Saccharophagus degradans 2-40: one gene and its partner. The protein of the gene in region 1 binds, or shares a complex with, the protein of each later gene. Links are inferred from orthologs where the notes say so. Each region holds a gene or a part of one and is shown on either strand. Other genes may lie near its edges. The genes, in order: smc and SDE_RS08995.

Region 1 (4,332 bases):
CAGGGCATGACCTTATCGAGTTTTTCGCAGGTCGAGCTGGTCGCACGCGTATCGCAAGCGGGCAGTGCTGTTCCCCAGTCTGGTGATTGGGAAGCCACCTTTGGCCCCATTACCCCAGCCGAGCAGAAGGAGCCTGCTGTACTCGTCATATCCGAGCAAATCCCCTAGTCATTAGAAGTGCCTAAATCGGGTGCTTCATCAAAATGAAATGTGTAGAATCGTCGGTTTTAGCGAAAACGGGCGGTTTGCCTAGCGGGTGTGCTCAAAAATACTGCGACAGCCTGTATCGACAACAATAGTGATCAAATATGCGCCTTAAAAGTATCAAATTAGCGGGTTTTAAATCTTTCGTAGACCCTACAACCGTTAATTTTCCTAGCAACCTTTGCTCTGTAGTTGGGCCGAATGGTTGTGGTAAATCGAATATTATCGACGCTGTGCGATGGGTTATGGGCGAGTCTTCCGCTAAAAACCTGCGTGGCGAATCCATGACGGACGTTATTTTTAACGGTTCCGGTGGCCGCAAGCCTGTTGGTCAAGCATCTATCGAGCTTATTTTCGATAACAGTGATGCAACAATTACCGGTGAATACGCTGGTTTCAACGAAATATCTATTAAGCGTAAAGTAACGCGCGAAGCGCAAAACTTTTATTACCTAAACGGCAGTAAATGCCGTCGTCGTGACATTACCGACATTTTCCTTGGTACCGGTTTGGGCCCCAGAAGTTATGCCATTATTGAGCAGGGCATGATTTCTAAATTGATTGAGGCTAAACCAGAAGAGCTGCGCGTATTTATTGAAGAGGCCGCCGGCATCTCTAAATATAAAGAGCGCCGTCGCGATACCGAAAACCGTATGCGCCGTACGCACGAAAACCTTGAGCGCTTAACAGATATCCGCGAAGAGCTAGAGCGTCAATTACTGCGTTTAGAGCGCCAAGCGCAGGCTGCTGAAAAATACACCGAATTTAAAAAAGAAGAGCGCCAGCTGAAGGCCGATTTGCAAGCGCTGCGCTATCAAAAACTGAAGGTACAAGCAGATCAAAAACAAAACACTATACGCGACTTAGAGCTAAGCGTAGAAGCGGGTGTGACCGAGCAAGTTAAATTTGATGCTCAAATAGAAAAATTCCGTTCAGAGCACACAGATTTCGGCGACGCATTTAACGAAGTGCAGGGCCGCTTTTACTCAATTGGTGCCGATATAGCACGTATTGAGCAAACCATTCAGCATGCGCAAGAGCGCGAGCGTCAATTAAAAGTCGATCTCGAGCAAACAGAGCGCGATTGTCGCGAAGCTGAAGAGCATTTAGCGAATGACACCCACAAGGCAGAGGGCTGGGAAGCAGAGCTGTTAGAAATTGAGCCAGACTTGGGCACAATTAAAGAAACAGAAGAGCTTTCTGCCGCTATGTTGCTTGAATCTGAAGAAGCCATGCAGCATTGGCAACAAGAATGGGATCAGTTTAACCAAACTGCTGCAGAGCCGCGCCAGCAGGCCGAAGTACAGCAGTCACGTATTAAATATTTAGATCAAGTGCAACAGCGCTTACTCGACCGTATTCGCAAGCTAGAGAGTGAGCGAGAAAACTTGGTTGTAGGCGATGTAGAAGAAGATATCGAAATCCTCGAAGAAGAGCTTGGTACTCTCGACCTGCAAATTGAAGAAAAGGCGGAAGCTGCCCAACAGGTAGCCGAGGAAATAACTGAGCTTCGCGAGCGCCAGCAAAAGCTTACCGACGAGCGAGATCAATACCGTTCTGAGTTACAAACCAGCAAGGGGCGGTTTGCTAGTTTAGAAGCGTTGCATCAGGCTGCCATGGGTGAAAGTGGCGGTGCGGTAAGCGAGTGGCTAGAAACCCAAGGTTTGGCGGGTAATAAGCGCTTAGCCGAAAACTTAGATGTGGAAACCGGTTGGGAAAAGGCGGCAGAAGTCGTTTTGGGCTCGTCTCTGCAGGCTGTATGTGTTGATTCAAGCCTAGATACTTTTAGTGACCTGTTAAACGATTTAACCGGTGGCGAGTTACTTTTAATTGAGCCGAACGCAGGGGCAGCTTATGCCAGCGGTGCAGAAACGCTGGCAAGCAAAATTAAATCAAGCCATTTACCTGCGGGTATTTTGGCGGGCGTATTGGTCGCCGAAGATTTAACAGCGGCAATGGCTATGCGCAGCAGCCTTACTGCAGAGCAATCTATCGTTACTAAAGATGGCTTGTGGTTAAGCAAAAACTGGTTGCGAGTAATTAAAGCTTCCGATGCTAACGATGGCATTATTGCGCGTAAGCAAGAGATGGAAACATTGCGCGAGTCGCTCGATGTACTGGAAGAAAAAATTGAAACCATTACAGAAGAGCTAGAGAGCGTTAAGTTACAGCTGTCAGATAAAGAAACTCAGCGCGATAGTTTGCGCAGCGAGTCGGAACAAATTCAGCGCAGCCACGGTGAGACTCGAGCGCAATTAAGTGCTAAGCGAGCCAAGGTAGAGCAGGTGCTCGAAGGGCGTGAGCGCACAGATAGGGATATAAAAGAAGCAAAAGAGCAGCTGAGTGCAGAATCTGAAAACCTAGTTGAAGCGCGTGCAATTTTAGAAGAAGCCATTCTCGCAATGGAGACCGACACGGAAAAACGCGAAAGCTTGCTTAGCCAGCGTGACGACATTCGTTCTAAGCTCGATAACGCAAGGCAACAAGCGCGACATGACCGCGATCGTGCTCATGAGCTGGCTATGCGTGCTCAGTCGGTAAAAACACAGCTAGAATCCATTAAGCAGGGAATTCAGCGTTTGCAGGATCAAATGCAGCGCATGCAAGAGCGCCGTGAAACGCTGCGCATGGCTCTAGAAGAAAACCGCGACCCTGTAGAAGAAAATAAATTAGAGCTGGAAGCGCTACTCGAAAAACGTGTTGCAGTCGAAGAGGAACTCAATCGAGCTAGGCAAGCATTGGAGACGGTTGAAACCTCATTGCGTGATGTGGAGAAGCAGCGTCATCAGGTTGAGCAGCAAATTGCCGAATTGCGTATGCGTTTGGAATCATCTCGTTTAGAAGCGCAAACTTTTGCAGTTAAAAGCGAAAACCTTCGTCAGCAATTACTTGATGATGACTTTGACCTAGAAAATGTTTTAGCTAACTTAGATGAAAGCTTAACTGAAGAGAATTTAGAGCAAGAGCTAGAGCGTATTGCAAATCGTATTTCTCGCTTAGGTGCTATTAACCTTGCCGCTATCGAAGAATATAAAATTGAGAGTGAGCGAAAGTTATATTTAGATAGCCAAAACGAAGATTTAAGAGAGGCACTTGAAACCCTAGAAAACGCCATTAAAAAGATCGATCGGGAAACGCGGACACGCTTCAAAGAAACGTTTGATCAGGTTAACTCTGGTCTACAAGAGTTGTTCCCCAAAGTGTTTGGTGGCGGTCATGCATATTTAGAGCTTACCGGTGAGGATATGCTTGATACCGGTATTGCGATTATGGCTAGGCCCCCAGGCAAGAAAAACAGCACAATTCACCTGTTGTCTGGTGGTGAAAAGGCGCTAACAGCTATTGCTTTGGTATTTTCTATCTTCCGCCTAAACCCAGCGCCATTCTGTATGCTGGATGAGGTTGATGCGCCGCTAGATGACGCGAACGTGGGGCGTTACGCGCGCATGGTTGAAGAAATGTCGAAGCAGGTACAATTTATTTATATTACGCATAACAAAATAGCCATGGAAATGGCGCACCAGCTATTGGGGGTTACCATGCATGAACCGGGTGTATCCCGAATGGTAACAGTAGATGTCGACGAAGCAGCCGAGCTTGCTGCGAGTTAATCGTTATAAAGGTTTTGTTAAATTATGCCTGATTGGATAACAGTCATTATTGTTCTACTTATTGTAGGCATTGTGTTAGATGGAATTCGGCGCGTGCGCATCCATCGCAGGGAAAATATTCGATTAACTCGTCGCGCTAAATTGGCCGATGCGGAAGTAGATGCTGTTGCTACTACCAGTAACAGCGAGTTTCCTTCTGGCGGCGCGCGCGTTGCTGTCTATCGCAAGCCTGACGAGGCTGAAAACATTAACAAGAACGTGCGCCAATCTTTTACCTCTAAGCGCACTACAGTTGGTGCGCCTTCGCGTATTCCCGAACAAGTGAAGCTTAACTTGGATGAAACTGTACCCATGCTAATGGATTCGGTTGAAGTGGAAGGTAAGGACGAAGCAGACGTTGATATTGATAACGACTTTGCGTTTGAGCAGGCGAGCGCAGACGACTTAGGTGTGTTGGCCTATGCGCCTGGTGAAGAGCAGCATGATGATCATGATGATGTTGCGGTTACCGAAGAAT
Region 2 (3,291 bases), 180 kb from region 1 along the record:
TGGAGCACTTAGTGCAAACTACGCGGCTAACATAATCTAGCTAAAAATTACTGGTCTAAGTACCAAGTAGGGCAGTTAAGCCAAATTTTTTCGTCGGTCATTCAAGTATGACAGCGGGCACTGGGGGCAATTGAAAAATTGAAAGCCTAGTGCAGCTGCTTTGAGTGGTGTAAAAACGGTCTGTTATTGCAAGGGCTATACAAGCCAAGCGGTATTACTATAAGAGGAATGGGAACGTGGCGCAGTTTTTCTCGATTCACCCAGAAAACCCTCAGGCGAGATTGATTTCGCAGTCGGTTGATATTGTTCGACGTGGAGGCCTTATCGCTTACCCAACGGATTCTGCCTACGCATTAGGCTGTCATATTGGCGATAAGCTTGCCCTAGATCGTATACGCGCTATTAGGCAGCTAGATAAAGATCATAACTTCACTTTAATGTGCCGAGACTTGTCTGAATTGGCTAACTACGCCAAAGTCGATAATGCTGTGTTTAGATTGATCAAAAGCCATACGCCAGGTGCTTACACTTTTATTTTACCGGCAACGTCTGAAGTGCCGCGCCGATTAATGCATCCCAAGCGTAAAACCCTTGGTTTGCGTGTGCCTAATAACCCTATCGCTTTGGCGTTAATGGATGCCTTGGGTGAGCCGTTAATGAGCAGTTCGCTTATTTTGCCAGGCGATACCGTGCCTCTAACCGACCCTTATGACATTCGCGAGTCGCTTGAGCACCAGCTAGAGCTAGTGATAGACGGTGGCTACTGTGGGATGGAGCCAACTACGGTGGTGGATTTGACGGGCGATGAGCCTGTGGTAACCCGCGTGGGCTGTGGCGATCCCTCGCCGTTTACTTTCTAGGCTTGCGGCTATAAATACTGGCGGCTGGCCTAGTGGTGTGGAGATTAGTGCATCCACACGTAGCCCCGCTGGCCACAGTACCGCTATAATGCGCGGTTATAAAATTCGCCCATGCTAGGGGCGGGAATAAATTGAACAATATTGTATGGCTCGTTCTATGTGATAGGTACGAGTAGATAAACCATCTGGAGTAATAGCTTGTCGGGTACAGAAGAAAATACAGCAGATACGGAAGAGCTCGTATTGACTCAAGAAGTGATGCCCGAAGCAGGTTCTCAAGAGGCTGTAGCGAGTGAAGCAGATTCCGAGGCGCAACCGCAAGCAGAAGGCGCAGCCGAGCCAGACGCAGAAGACCCCCATTCGCCAGAACAGTCTGAAATGCCCTTTGCGCTTGTATATGGCAAGGCGTTTACCAATTTACCTAAAGATCTATACATACCGCCAGATGCATTAGAAGTTATTTTAGAATCTTTTGCTGGCCCGCTCGATTTATTGTTGTACCTAATTCGCAAGCAAAATATCGATATTCTTGAAATTGATGTTTCCGCTATTACCCATCAATACGTGGCATACGTTGAAATGATGGAAGCAGTGCACTTTGAGTTGGCTGCTGAATACTTGGTAATGGCCGCAATGCTCGCTGAGATTAAATCGCGCATGCTGCTTCCGCGATCTTCCGATAGCGAAGAAGAGGAAGAAGACGATCCACGTGCTCAACTTATCCGACGCCTGCAAGAGTACGAGCGCTTTAAGCAAGCAGCGGAAGATATAGATGAATTGCCGCGCTTACACCGCGATACGCAAATAGGCAAAGCTAAACCACCTAGCAGAAGCTCTACGCGCCCAGACCCAGACGTGGATATGCGCGAGTTAATGCTGGCGCTTTCGGACGTACTGCGCCGAGCGGATATGTTTACCAGCCACCACGTCGAGCGCGAGAAATTATCTACCCGCGAGCGTATGGCGCAGGTGCTAGATCAGCTAAAAGGGCGCCAATTTGTGCCATTTGTTAGCTTATTTACCGTAAGTGAAGGTCGTTTAGGGGTTGTGGTAACCTTTTTGGCGATCATGGAGCTTATTAAAGAATCGTTATTGGAAATGGTGCAAACCGAAGCGTTTGGCCCCATTCATGTTAAAGCGCGCGGCGAAATTAGCGAATAATTGACCGAAAAGCGGAATTGTTGAGAGTCATGAGCGAAGAAAACATACAGCTACAAAATATTATCGAAGGGGCTATTTTGGCCGCTGGCGAAGCTCTTAGTATCGATAGAATACTGAGCCTGTTCGATGAAAACGAGCAGCCAGAAAAAGACGACATCAAACAAGCTTTGTTGGCAATACAAGAAAAGAACGCAGGTCGTGGCTTCGAGCTCGTAGAGGTTGCTAGCGGTTGGCGTTTTCAGGTGGTTGAAGATATCGCCATGTGGGTGAATAGATTGTGGGATGAAAAGCCGCAAAAATATTCACGTGCGCTACTAGAAACCCTTGCGTTGGTCGCATACAGGCAGCCAATTACCCGTGGTGACATTGAAGATGTGCGCGGTGTGGCTGTGAGCTCTCATATTATTAAAACCTTGGTAGAGCGGGAATGGGTGAAGGTAGTAGGACATCGCGACGTGCCTGGTCGACCTGCGTTGTACGCAACTACTAGGCAATTCTTAGACTACTTCAACTTAAAAAGTTTGGATGAACTACCCACGCTTGGCGAACTTAAAGATATTGACGGTTTAAATGAAGATTTAGCCTTCGAAGAGGCCGTTGAAGCGAGCAAGACTGAAGATTTAGCCGAAAGCGATGCACAGGAGCAAGCTGCCGACGAAGCGCAACAAGCCGCTGCTGGCGAAGCTCCAGTAGCTGAAAATCCCGAGACAACTGCTGAGAAAGGCGCAGCTGACGAAGCCGCAGTAGAGTCTGAGACCTTAAGTGACGATTCAATGGATGATGAATTGGCTGAGGCAGATACTGACGCTGGCATTGAAAACGAAAATGAAACTGACGGCTCTGAAACCAGTGAATTGGAGCAAGATCAGGAACAAGTAGCGTCGGCTGCTGCCGAAGAGCATGATGCAGCGGAAGAGACAGAACAGCTTGACGACGCAGATACAGACTCGGCAGCGTCGGATGATATTGACGAAGATGAAACGTTAGCAGAACAAGATTTAAACACTTCTGAGGAAGCCGACGCGCCAGCCAGTGAGCTTGACGAATCTCAAACGCTAGAAGAGACATCAGAAGAAAAACTCGACTAACCTTTCACTGTTAGTTACGCCGAATGGCAATCTTTTGGCCAAATGGTTTACTGCCATTTGGCCCATAACACTTAATAGGTAAATCTCCTTTTGAAAACAACAGACTCAAGTCCGCAGGACGAAAAATTACAGAAAGTATTGGCGCGCGCAGGCCAAGGCTCGCGCAGAGAAATGGAGCGCGC

The links.
Region 2: the proteins of smc (region 1) and SDE_RS08995 are in contact, whole or in part, in a crystal structure (PDB 3ZGX), measured with the Bacillus subtilis proteins. The link is inferred for Saccharophagus degradans 2-40 from one-to-one orthologs.

What each region holds. Positions count from the first base shown.
Region 1 is NC_007912.1:2,369,654-2,373,985, forward strand. What follows is about bases 1-4,015. They hold smc (chromosome segregation protein SMC), read left to right. Parts: upstream 1-308; coding sequence 309-3,815; downstream 3,816-4,015. Other genes in these bases: ccmI (c-type cytochrome biogenesis protein CcmI), read left to right, coding at 1-168; zipA (cell division protein ZipA), read left to right, coding at 3,840-4,015. In the rest of the region: more of zipA, read left to right, coding at 4,016-4,332. UniProt on the Bacillus subtilis protein: Required for chromosome condensation and partitioning.
Region 2 is NC_007912.1:2,192,266-2,195,556, forward strand. Bases 66-3,039 are described here. They hold SDE_RS08995 (segregation and condensation protein A), read left to right. Parts: upstream 66-1,058; coding sequence 1,059-2,021; downstream 2,022-3,039. Other genes in these bases: SDE_RS08990 (L-threonylcarbamoyladenylate synthase), read left to right, coding at 237-860; scpB (SMC-Scp complex subunit ScpB), read left to right, coding at 2,051-3,039. Outside these bases: SDE_RS08985 (PHP domain-containing protein), read left to right, coding at 1-12; more of scpB, read left to right, coding at 3,040-3,109. UniProt on the Bacillus subtilis protein: Participates in chromosomal partition during cell division. May act via the formation of a condensin-like complex containing Smc and ScpB that pull DNA away from mid-cell into both cell halves.